DNA from 2 places in the Rothia sp. CCM 9417 genome. Region 1 is predicted to be linked to the other one. Evidence: predicted binding sites of a transcription regulator. Region 1 holds the regulator's gene; the other holds the start of a gene.
What was found. Region 1 encodes HrcA, which represses chaperone genes, less so after heat shock. Its sites were predicted from a motif close to TTNGCACTCGNNNNNNNCGAGTGCNAA; they were not measured.

Region 1 (5,992 bases):
AATAGCCTGGATATCTCGGTCGCCCTTGGCCAGAGCCTGAACCAGGTAGATCGAAATACCTAGCTCATCGAGGGCCAGCGACTGAACCGTTAGCAGCAAACCGCCGTCTACTGTGCCCTCCACCCTTGTGACGGCCCGGTTGCCCAAGCCGTTGACCAGGTCGATCCCCTCGCCTAACTCCGCACGTTTGACGGTCTTGGCGTGGTGGCCCTCATCGCCTAGGAGACTGTAGGCGGCCCCTGGGACCAAGGACTCAAAATCTTCGGGCGAGATGTAGTAGACGGCGTTGCTCATAACGAGTTCCTACTTGAGGTGGTCTTTGAGGCGGGAGAAGAACCCACCCTGCTTATGGGTCACTGTTTCACTCATCTTGAGATCTTCTCCGCGCAACTCCGAGAACTGCTTAAGCAGGTTCTTTTCTTCATCGGTGAGTTGGGTAGGGGTACGGACCTCAACCTGCACACGCAAATCACCGCGGCCACCACCGCGCAGGTGGTTAACACCCAGGCCCTTGAGCGTGATGACATCGCCAGACTGAGTGCCGGCTGGAATCTGTATCTCCTGCGGCCCGTCGAAAGTCTCCAAGGTGATGGTAGTCCCCAAGGCGGCAGCGGTCATCGGAACCCCTACCGCCGCAATGAGGTCATCGCGTTCGCGTGAGAAAGTGGGATCGCCCGCTACGCGAAGCTCAACGTAGAGGTCACCATTAGGTCCGCCGGCGGTGCCTGCTTCACCCTGCCCCGCTAGACGAATACGGGCGCCATCGGTTACGCCCGCAGGAATCTTGATGGTCAGGGGCTTGCGTTCACGCACACGACCCTCACCATAGCACTCGGCGCAGGGGTGCTTGATAACGGTTCCAAAGCCACGGCAGCTGGGGCACTCAACAGGCTGAACGACAGTACCCAAGATGGACTGGACCTGGCGCTGCATGTAGCCCTGGCCACGGCAGGTTTCACAGGTTTCGGGGTGGGTACCCTCAGCGGTTCCCTCGCCCTTACACAGGTCGCAGGTCACAGCGGTATCAACGGTGATGGGCTTATTGGTGCCAAAGACAGCGTCTTTAAGGTCAATCTTGACGTTGATAAGAGCATCCTGCCCCTGACGAACCCGGCTCTGCGGCCCGCGCGGAGTCGCGTTGAAAAAGGTCTCAAAGATATCCTGGAAACCACCAAAGCCGCCCGCCCCGTTAAAGCCGCCGGCTGTGCCGTTCTCGTTACCGGTTTGATCATAAATCCGGCGCTTTTCAGGGTCAGAGAGCACATCGTGAGCCAGCGAAACACGCTTAAATTCCTCAGCGGCTTCCTCAGAAGGGTTAATGTCGGGGTGCAGCTGGCGGGCTTTCTTGCGGTAGGCCTTTTTGATTTCTTCGGGGCTGGCATCGCGCGATACACCGAGGGTTTCGTAGTGACTGCTCACAGTTCTCTCTTTCAGGGTCATGGGGTACTACTAAATATGTGGAGGCAAGAAGCTGTTTTACTCCTGCCCCAAAATCTTTGACAGGTAGCGGGCTACGGCATTCACCTTTGAGACGGTTCGGGCGTAGTCCATACGTGTTGGCCCTACAACACCAACGTGTGCGTTTCCTCCAGGGCCGTAGCTACTAGCAACAACTGAGGTCTCGGCCAGCGATTTCTCCCTGTTTTCTGAGCCGATGCTGACCGCAAAACCGCGCTCATCGTGTTCCATAGTTGCCAAAAGCTTAAGGAGCACCACCTGCTCTTCAAGGGCATCGAGTACAGGTGCAATACTACCGCGAAAATCAACGGTTGACTCTGCCAGGTAGGCTGTTCCCGCTATCAGCACCTGAGAGGATACACCCTGAGCTGCCAGTAGCTGAACGGCCTGGACGAGGCTGAGCATGAGCTTGCTGCGCGGGTGAGGAGCCAGCGCCTGAGCTACCTGGGACAGAGGCTGACCCGAAAAGGCCTCAATAAGCTGTTGCTTGATAGTGACCAGTTCATCGGCTGTATGCGGGCATGCTACCGTTCGTTGGGTGACCTGCCCGGTATCGGTAATCAGTACCACTAGGACTGTGGAAGTTGATAAAGAGACCAGCTCAACATGCCGTAGCGCAACCGTCGGGCCGGTCGGATACTGCACCATGGCGACCTGGTGAGTAAGCGAAGAAAGGAGCTGGACGCTACTTTTCATCATGTCATCCACGCTATCGGCGCTATCGAGCAGGGTATGAATTGCTCTCTTCTCCCCGGGTGAGAGCGGTCGCAAAGCCGATATCTGGTCAACGAAAAGCCGGTAACCCAGGTCAGTGGGCACTCTGCCCGCACTGGCATGTGGTGCCGATATCAGGCCCTGTTCTTCCAGAGCGGCCATGTCGTTGCGCACCGTGGCGCTAGAAACCCCCAACTGCCGCCGCTCAATGAGGGTCTTTGAACCAACCGGCTCCCGAGTATGCACGTATTCCTCGACGATAGCCTGCAAGACCTGAAGCCTGCGCGGATGGTCCATTTCACCTCCTGATGATGTGAGCTTTAAGGGTTTTTAGCACTGGGGATACCAGAGTGCTAAGTTACCCGTTAACTCTAATACCACTGCACTAGAATCAGAATTCAGTACGCTGATGGCTAAGGCACTTGGCCGTGTTTTCAAGGAGTTCAATGGATTATCGCGCTTCGTGGGGGTCAGCTGATCTGAGCGCCCACAAACATTCCCAATTACCCCGCGTGGTGCTCAAACCGGGGCTGGTTCTCGAAGATATGGTGAGCGGTTTTGTGGGTGCAGCTGTTTCGCTCCGCTCTGTTGGCAGTAACCGTATGGTAGGTCTTGAGGATCGGCATGGGCGGGTCAAGCAATTCCCCTTGGGCCCCGGCTTCCTCCTTGAAGGTCGACCGGTCAACCTTGTTGCTCCTGAACCGCAACAGGCTAAGCCCACCAAGCAGATTTCCCGATCCGGTTCTGTCGCCTTGGATAATGCCCCCGCTAGGACTGCCCGTGCCAGCCGAATTTGGGTCGAAGGTATCCATGACGCTGAACTGATTGAGAAAGTGTGGGGGCACGACCTGCGTGTCGAAGGGATTGTGGTCGAACCCCTCCACGGTCTTGATGATGTAGCCAGTGCCATTAGGGAGTTCGCACCAGCGCCCCACCGAAAACTCGGGATTCTAGTGGACCACCTGATTACCGGGTCTAAAGAAAGCCGTATAGCCGAAGCCGCGCTGAAAACCCCCGGCGCTCGCGGGAACGTAATGATTATGGGGCACCCCTTTGTCGATATTTGGCAGGCAGTTAAACCCGGCGTTCTTGGAATCGAGAAATGGCCCGTAATCCCCCGCAGCGAAGAATGGAAGCAGGGAATCCTCCGCCGACTCAACCGGCCTTACGCCAGACCCGAAGATATTCGAGCCGGATGGGACTCAATCCTAAAGCGCGTTAATACCTATACCGACCTTGAGCCGGCTCTGCTTGGCCCAGTAGAACAACTCATAGATTTTGTGACTCTTGAAAGCTAAACTTTCTCGGTAAATAATGTGATAAATATCGTGCGCTCACAAGACAAAAAGTCACTTATACCTATACCTTGTACACAAGCTATTGACTAGACTTGTCTGAGGCATGAACTTGGCATCGTGCCATCACTCGTATCCACCCAAGACCAAAGAGAAACCTTCTTGAAGACTGCAACTTCTCCATCGACCACCACCTACAAGGGGTCCTCAGCAACGGCATCGCACCTGTCCGTTAATGCTGACCGCAACATAGCGACTGCTGCCCACTTCGGTGGTGTACTCGGCTGTATCCCCTCCGCTGTTATCTACTACCTCTACCGGGGTCGCGGTCCTTTCACTGAGCAGGAATCACGTGAGGCGCTCGACTTCACCCTGCTTCCCACCATCGTTTTGGCTCTGGGAATTATTCTGAGTAACATCCCCGCTATCGGCTGGTTCTTCGGACTTGTAGCAGCTCTGACCTGGACCTACCTGGCTTTCTCAGCCCTTATTGCCGGCATTGTGGTAACTCGCGGTAACCCCTACCAGTACAAGTTCAACACTTTCCTTTTCACTAAGATTTTGAGCCGTAAAAAGTAGCCTCTGCTAATCTAAAAGTTCTGGGCCCCTACCTTATGCAGGTATGAGGCCCAGTTTTCTTTAGTACAGGTCGGGCAGTAGCTCCCTGGTCACGGCATCGCCTAAGAGCCGACCCTGCAGAGTGAGTCTGACCCGACCGTCAGCAAGGGCCTGTTCATCAATCAGCCCTTGACCTACAAGCCAGTCGAGGGACGAAGCGATATCGGTGCCCTGCCGGCCCTCCACCAGCCGGCTCACAGGTAATCCGTCGATGACGCGAAGCATGAGCATGATGTCTTCAAACCGTCGCGTTTCTTGACTTAAGACCTCGCGGGCCGCTGCGGGGCTTAGACCTTGCCTGACCCTTGTGGTGTAGGGAACTGGGTGCTTGAGGTTCCACCAGCGAGTCCCATCCACATGAGAATGAGCACCGGGACCAACCCCCCACCAGTCCTGGTTGCGCCAGTAGGCGTAGTTGTGGCGGCTCCTAAACTCCGGCGACTTAGCGTAGTTGGATACCTCATACCAGTGGTAGCCTTCTTCATCGAAGATTGCTTCAGCAAGAAGATACTTATCGGCCATAGCATCTTCATCGGGCATAGCAAACTCACCCCTACGAATTTGCGCGGCAAGTTTAGTCCCCTCCTCCACAATCAGGGAGTAGGCCGAGATATGGTCAGGCCCATAAGAAACTGCCGCTCGCACGGTCTGCTCCCACTGCTCTAGACTCTCCCCCGGAGCGCCGTAGATCAGATCAAGGGAAACCTGTAAACCGGCCTCGCGGGCCCAAGCCACTACCTTAGGAACATTAGCCGGTGTGTGCGTGCGGTCAAGCACTGCAAGGACATCAGGCACCACGGACTGCATGCCAAAGGATACCCTGGTAAAGCCACCGGCTCTGAGCGTAAACAGGTCATCGCGGGTCACAGAGTCGGGGTTGGCCTCCGTGGTAACCTCCGCCCCCTTCTCCAAGCCAAATAGATTTATGGCTTTCGCCAGAATCCGGACTAAATCAGCAGCCGGCAATTTGGTCGGAGTCCCACCCCCAAAGAAGACAGAGTAGAGCTTACGCTCCGGTGCTCCTGACTCTCGCAGAACCCGCTGAGCAAACTCAAGCTCAGCAATAGCATCGTCAGCATAACTGCCTAACCCAACGCCGTCACCGAAATCTTCGGTTGCGTAGGTGTTGAAATCGCAGTAACCACAGCGCACAGAACAGAAAGGAACATGCACATACAAACTAAAATCGCGTTCCTGCAAACTGGCGGCAGAATCAAATGGGATTCTGCCGTCCAAGGGTGCAGGTTGGCCTAAAGGCTGAGCCGGCATTATTTCTTTGACTTGTCCTTAGACTCTTCACCCGATGAGAGCGCCGCAATGAAGGCTTCCTGGGGAACCTCAACGCGGCCCACCATCTTCATACGTTTCTTGCCTTCCTTCTGCTTCTCAAGGAGCTTACGCTTACGCGAAATATCGCCACCGTAGCACTTAGAAAGGACATCCTTACGCATAGCGCGGATATTCTCACGGGCAATAATGCGTGACCCGATGGCAGCCTGGATAGGTACCTCGAACTGCTGGCGAGGAATCAGCTCACGCAGTTTACCGGTCATCATGACACCGTAGGAGTATGCCTTATCACGGTGAGTGATAGCAGAGAAAGCATCGACCTTTTCACCCTGGAGCAAGATGTCAACCTTGACCAGGTCGGCCTCTTCTTCGCCGTCAAATTTCCAGTCCAGTGAAGCGTAGCCACGGGTCTTGCTCTTGAGCTGGTCAAAGAAGTCAAAGACAATCTCAGCCAGTGGCAGACGATAACGGAGCTCCACACGGTCCTGGGAGAGATAATCCATGCCCCCCATGGAACCGCGACGGGACTGACACAACTCCATAATGGCACCCACAAACTCGTTGGGAGCGATGATGGTGCAGGCGACCATGGGTTCCTTGATGATGGCTACCTTGCC
Region 2 (5,992 bases), on a different contig from region 1:
GCCCCGACGTTATTCGTTGCCCGGTGTTCTTCAGCGGCTACCGCCTGCCGGTAGATGGATGAGGTCCATGCGTAGGAGGGAGCCAGAGCCAGGCCCGCAAAGAGGGTAGCTGTGACAAACCCGGCGACGATGGAACGGTTGGGCCATGCCCAGTCCCGAAGCGGCTGCTCGACGGCTTTAGTCAAGGCCCAAGCTAGTAAACCAGAAATGAGGAGGAGAACCAGTCCCGCGACGAAGCCAGCCTTGGCCTCTTTGGTCTGGGAGAGGTAGAAAATGAGGATTGGCCAGTGCACCAGGTACAGGGCATAGGAGAAACCGCCCAAAGCCAAGAGGGGGCGCCAGGTAAGTAGCTTTTCGGGGCCCCAGAGCGTGCCGGTATCCCCCGCCATGATCACCAGAGCCGCACAGAGGGTAGGCCAGAGCGCAACATAGCCGGGGAATGTACCGTTCACATCGAGTACAAACCCACAACTCACCAAGCCCGCAAGACCTACCCACCCCATCAGAGCGCGCAAGTGCCGGGGCAGTTTGAGCGCAGGTAGCCAGAGCGCGACCAGGGATCCCAGCGCAAACTCCCACAGCCGGGCCTGGGTATTAAAGTAGGCGGTGGTCTGGTGGGCGGCAGTCTCGTCAATGGAATAGGACAGCGACAGGGCAAAAATCAAGCCGAAAGCAAGGGTCAACAGCCAGCGCGCCCAGCGTCGGCGCTTACCCAGGGGCAGGGCAAGGAGCAGGAAAATCAGCGGCCAGAGCACATACATTTGCCCTTGGACTGAGAGCGACCAGAAATGCCGGAAGGGTGAAGCCTGCGATGAATCCGCCGCATAGTAGTCCACGGCGTTCTCGATTGACCAGTAGTTGTGCTGGTAGAGGACCACAGATTTAGCTTCATCAATAATGGGTAGCCAACGCTCAGCCGGAATAAAAAAATAGGTGCCCAGAAGGGTCAGCAGAACCGTAATAGAAGCAAGTGGAAGCAGGCGTTTAAAGACATGAACCCAGTAGGCCAGCAGAGTTTTAGCGCCCCACCAGCTCCCCGGCTCAAGGATTTTACCCTCTTCCAGCTTTCGGGTGAACGAGCCAGTTAGCAAAAATGCAGAGATAAGCAGGAAGACATCCACGCCACCTGATACCCGCCCAAACCACAGGTGGTAGGCGGCCACCAGGAGCAGAGCCAGTGCCCGCAGCCCCTGAATTTCGGGGCGCCAGGCTCGTTCTGCCTGGAGGGTGACGGTTCGTATGGTTCCGGTAGAGGGCGCCCGGTGCTGGCGGAGTTGAGAATCATTCATAGCTTCTAGCGCCGCGTAGTGCTGTGGGCTTCCTCCTTTCAGCCTACTGGTGCTCTGGCCTGCGACCTGCTAGCCAGGTCCAATCTTTCTAGCTCTTGCATCCTACCGCCACTTTCAGGTGTTTTGTTAATACAAATAGTTCTGCCCGCTACGGTGTTGGTCACCATAGCGGGCAGAACTTGAGGCGGCTGGTATACCTAACGGACAGCTATTTTATTGAGCCTGTTCGTTCTCGTCCTCAGCGGGCTTCTCAACGACCAGGGTCTCGGTGGTCAGAACCAGCGCAGCAATGGAGGCTGCATTTTCTAGTGCTGAACGGGTTACCTTGACGGGGTCAATGACACCGCGAGCGATGAGATCCTCATACTCGCCGGTTGCGGCGTTAAAGCCGTGACCGATGGGCAACTCAGCGACGCGAGAGACAACGACGTAGCCATCCTGGCCTGCGTTCTCAGCAATCCAGCGTAGAGGCTGAACCAGGGCACGGCGCACAATGTCGATACCGACCTGAGCCTCCTGAGAGTCGAGCTTGACGCCATCCAGGGCAGCAAGCGCGTGAACAAGGGCGGTACCGCCACCGGCTACGATGCCCTCTTCAAGAGCTGCGCGAGTGGATGACACAGCGTCCTCGATGCGGTGCTTGCGCTCCTTGGCTTCGACCTCAGTTGCCGCACCTACCTTAATAACGCCAACACCGCCGGCCAGCTTGGCCAGGCGCTCCTTGAGCTTTTCGCGGTCCCATTCGGAGTCCACGCGCTCAATTTCACTGCGAATCTGGGCGACGCGGTCAGCAACAGCCTCGGAGGTGCCACCGCCGTCAACGATGGTAGTGTTGTTCTTGGTAACTGTTACGCGTCGCGCTGAACCGAGCTGTTCCAGGGTGACAGCGTCCAGGGAGATACCCAGTTCACCGGTGATGACAGTAGCACCGGTCAGAACGGCAAGGTCCTGGAAGATTGCCTTGCGGCGATCGCCAAAGCCAGGAGCTTTGAGGGCCACAACATCCAGGTTGCCGCGGAGCTTATTGACCACCAGGGTGGAGAGGGCTTCACCGTCCACGTCCTCGGCAATGATAGTCAGCGGCTTCTTGGCCTGAACAATCTTTTCCAGGACGGGCATAATCTCGGCAACGGTTGAGATCTTGCCCTGGTAGAGCAGAATAGCGGTGTTTTCCAAGACAGCTTCGGCACGCTCGGGGTCGGTCACGAAGGAGGGTGACAGGTAGCCCTTATCGAACTGCATGCCTTCGGTGACCTCAAGCTCAATCTCGGTGGTTGAGCCGTCTTCAATGGTGATAACGCCATCCTGGCCGACCTTAGAGAAAGCCTCGGACAGCAGTTGACCAATTTGAGGTGACTGGGCAGAGATAGCGGCAACGTGAGCCACTTCTTCGCCCTTAACTTCGCGGGCATTCGCCAGAAGGCGCTCAGCAACCAGCTTGGCTGCCTGCTCAATTCCCCGCTTAATCTCACCGGGGGCGGCACCAGCGGCAACGTTCCGCAAGCCTTCGGCAACCAGTGCCTGAGCCAGAACGGTTGCGGTGGTGGTGCCGTCACCAGCAACGTCGTTGGTGCGGGTTGCTACCTCTTTAGCCAGCTGAGCGCCGAGGTTCTCGTAGGGGTCCTCCAGCTCGATTTCGCGGGCAATGGAGACACCGTCGTTGGTGATGATGGGCGCGCCCCACTGCTTATCAAGAACCACGTTACGGCCGCGGGGGCCCAGGGTTACCTTGACAGCGTTGGCCAGTTTATCAACACCGGCCTGTAGGTGCTTACGCGCCTCATCGTTGAATTCAAGCTGTTTTGCCATGAATCCTTACTTCTTTCTTTGGGTACTAACGGGCGTGGTGGGTTCCGCTAGAACTTAGGAGACAACAGCCAGAACGTCGCGGGCTGAGAGGATCAGGTATTCAGCGCCACCGAACTTAACTTCGGTACCGCCGTACTTGGAGAAGATGACAAGGTCGCCTTCTGCTACATCTACGGGGATGCGGTTGCCCTTGTCGTCGATGCGGCCGGGGCCTACAGCGATAACCTTGGCTTCCTGGGGCTTTTCCTTGGCGGTGTCGGGAATAACCAGGCCGGATGCGGTGGTCTGCTCTGCTTCGACGATCTGGACGACAATGCGGTCTTCGAGGGGCTTGATGTTTGCCACGAGGTACTCCTTATGAGAAGGCTTAAAAATAGAAATTATGGGGTGACCGGTGCTGCAGCGCCCGGTGCTGGTATCGTCGCGGTCTTACCTACCGGGCATCTTTAGCACTGTAAGCGGTCAAGTGCTAACTAAAACTTTAGGCCGGTAATGGCTCAGGGGGCAAGATACGGCGCAGGTTTCGCACACAGCGCACCTTTTTGTGTGTTATAGACTACTTTCTGGTGATGTGGAGGTACCCGTGCTCAAACTGATTTTCTGGCCCGTTCTAGTTCCTACCGTCCTCTTTTCAATGGGGCTAGGTGCTATCGTTCCCATTCAGATTCTGGCAACGATCAGGCTCGGGGCTTCTCCCGCCTTAGCAAGCTCGTTAGTAGCGGTTGCAGGTGTCTTTGCTCTACTCTGTACCGTGCCAGTTGGCGGTACCATCGACAGGGTAGGCGACAAACGAGCCATGACCTACGCCACCACCAGCGCGGCTGTTTCTTTCCTCCTCAGCGCCCTCATCCTGATCTTTCCCTCTCCTTGGGCCCTGGGCCTCTACGTTCTGGCCTACCTCGCTCGGGTTCCCTCGCAGGTAGCCTGGGGCCTCGCCCGCCAATCAGTCCTTGCCGAAACCGTTGCCGAAAGTGACCGGGGCAAGGCCATGACTGCCCTGGGTGGTGCCCAACGCGCAGGCTCACTCGCTGGCCCTCTCGTCTCGTCCCTGCTTCTGCTCTGGTTACCGCTCTGGTCAGTTTTTCTCTTCGCCCTAACCGCTGTCGTCCTAGCCACACTATGCCTGCAACTTCGCAGACTCAACAGCGCCTTTGGCAGCGCAACACAAGCCGCTCAATCCGCCCGTTCCGAGGAAAGCACCGAGCTAGCAGTGCGTTGGAAAGCCGTCTGGTGCGCGGGCCTGGCGGTAGTTGCCCTTTCGCTCTGCCGCGTTACCCAGCCCATTGTGGTTGCCCTGTGGGGCCTGCACATCGGCTGGTCCGACGCCCAGATCGCTCTAGCCATTGCTTTAGGCTCTGCTCTTGAGATGGTCCTGATGGTCCCCGGTGGCTACCTCAAAGACAGGGTAGGCCGCTCCGCTGTTCTAGCCCTCTGCCTTTCCTTCTTTGGTGCAGGCTTCATCGTTCCACCCTTAGCAACCAGCCATAGCGGGTTTATTGTGGGATTGATTCTCATGGCCATCGGAAACGGCTTTGGTGCAGGCATCAACATGACCATCGGAGCCGACCTGAGCCCCAGCACCGGGCGTGCCCGCTTCCTCAGTAAGTGGGCCATGTTCTCGCAGGCGGCAGTAGTAGCTGGGCCTCTGGCTATCTCCGGGACGCTTCTGGTCTTCTCCTTACCTACCGCCTGCACCCTCATCGGCGGACTCGGCCTTACCGGTGCGGTGTGGGCTCTCGCTAGCCAACCCATCACCAAACTCCCCACCGGCACTAGAATGGTAGGCAATGACTAGCCTGACCCCCGCCCCAGCCCACCCATTCACGCACGAACAGCTTGCCGCTATCGACGAGTTCACCCCCTACTCCACCGACCGCGCTCTGGCAGCAGCCAGCACCCTGCGCTCACGCGGCTTCAGCCCAGAAGACAGTTCAGCCATACTCACCCAGGCAAAGCTCCGCACCCAGGGAGCAGATAAGTTCGGGGATAAGGCCCACAGTATGCTCCTGACCGAAGCAGGCTACGAGCAGGCCACCCGGGCCGCCGTCGCTAAAGGTCACGCCCAACGTTTCAAGGACGCAGGGATCACCTCTGTAGCCGACTTAGGGTGCGGCATCGGCGCTGATTCCCTAGCCTTTGCTGCCGCAGGCCTTGCCATCACCGCCGTAGAACTAGACCCCACAACCGCCGCTTTCACAGCCCACAATCTTGCCCACTACCCCAACTCGCAGGTGCTCGTCGGCAATGTCGAAAACATTGACGTTCAGACCCTCACCACCGCAAACGGTCAAGCGATTCAAGCGCTCTGGCTCGACCCGGCCCGCCGCGAAGTTGAGGATGGCGCAACCACCTCCCGACTCTTTGACCCCGAAGCCTTCTCCCCTCCCCTCTCCTTGATCGAAAAACTGGCGGCAACCGGCATCCCCATGGGCGTCAAAATGGGCCCGGGCCTACCCCACGAACACATTCCCGCCAACTGCGAAGCCGAATGGGTATCCCACGGTGGCTCCGTTGTAGAAGTAGTGCTCTGGTTCAACGCCCTGGCCCGCAAGAGGGTGCGTAGAGCAGCCAGCCTACTCTCCAAAAACCCACAAGAACCAGAACTTCTGGAAGACATCACCTCGGCTCTCGACTCCCCCGAAAGCACCGGCACCCACCAATACGAACCCACCATCGGTGAACTAGCCACCTACCTGGCTGAACCCGATGGAGCCGTAGTACGGTCCCACCTTGTCTCCGACCTAGCGCACAAACTGGGCGCCCACCTCATCGACGAGCGAATCGCCTACCTGACCATAGACACTCTAGAACCCACCGCGCTCGCCCAGTACTTTGAAGTCCGGCAGATACTTCCCCTGCATGAGAAAGCCCTCAAACGCTGGGTCAAGGAAAAC

Region 2: the regulator HrcA is predicted to act here: its motif matches at 3,545-3,571, upstream of groES (co-chaperone GroES).

What each region holds. Positions count from the first base shown of each region.
Region 1 is NZ_JBLXXT010000002.1:257,137-263,128, reverse strand. It holds gene ACN082_RS04675 (16S rRNA (uracil(1498)-N(3))-methyltransferase) at 1-294, opposite strand, end outside; gene dnaJ (molecular chaperone DnaJ) at 304-1,419, opposite strand; gene hrcA (heat-inducible transcriptional repressor HrcA) at 1,477-2,469, opposite strand; gene ACN082_RS04660 (DUF3097 family protein) at 2,619-3,470, shown strand; gene ACN082_RS04655 (DUF4870 domain-containing protein) at 3,630-4,046, shown strand; gene hemW (radical SAM family heme chaperone HemW) at 4,107-5,354, opposite strand; gene lepA (translation elongation factor 4) at 5,354-5,992, opposite strand, start outside.
Region 2 is NZ_JBLXXT010000001.1:643,344-649,335, reverse strand. It holds gene ACN082_RS02975 (acyltransferase family protein) at 1-1,289, opposite strand, end outside; gene groL (chaperonin GroEL) at 1,503-3,098, opposite strand; gene groES (co-chaperone GroES) at 3,153-3,443, opposite strand; gene ACN082_RS02960 (MFS transporter) at 3,682-4,893, shown strand; gene ACN082_RS02955 (THUMP-like domain-containing protein) at 4,886-5,992, shown strand, end outside.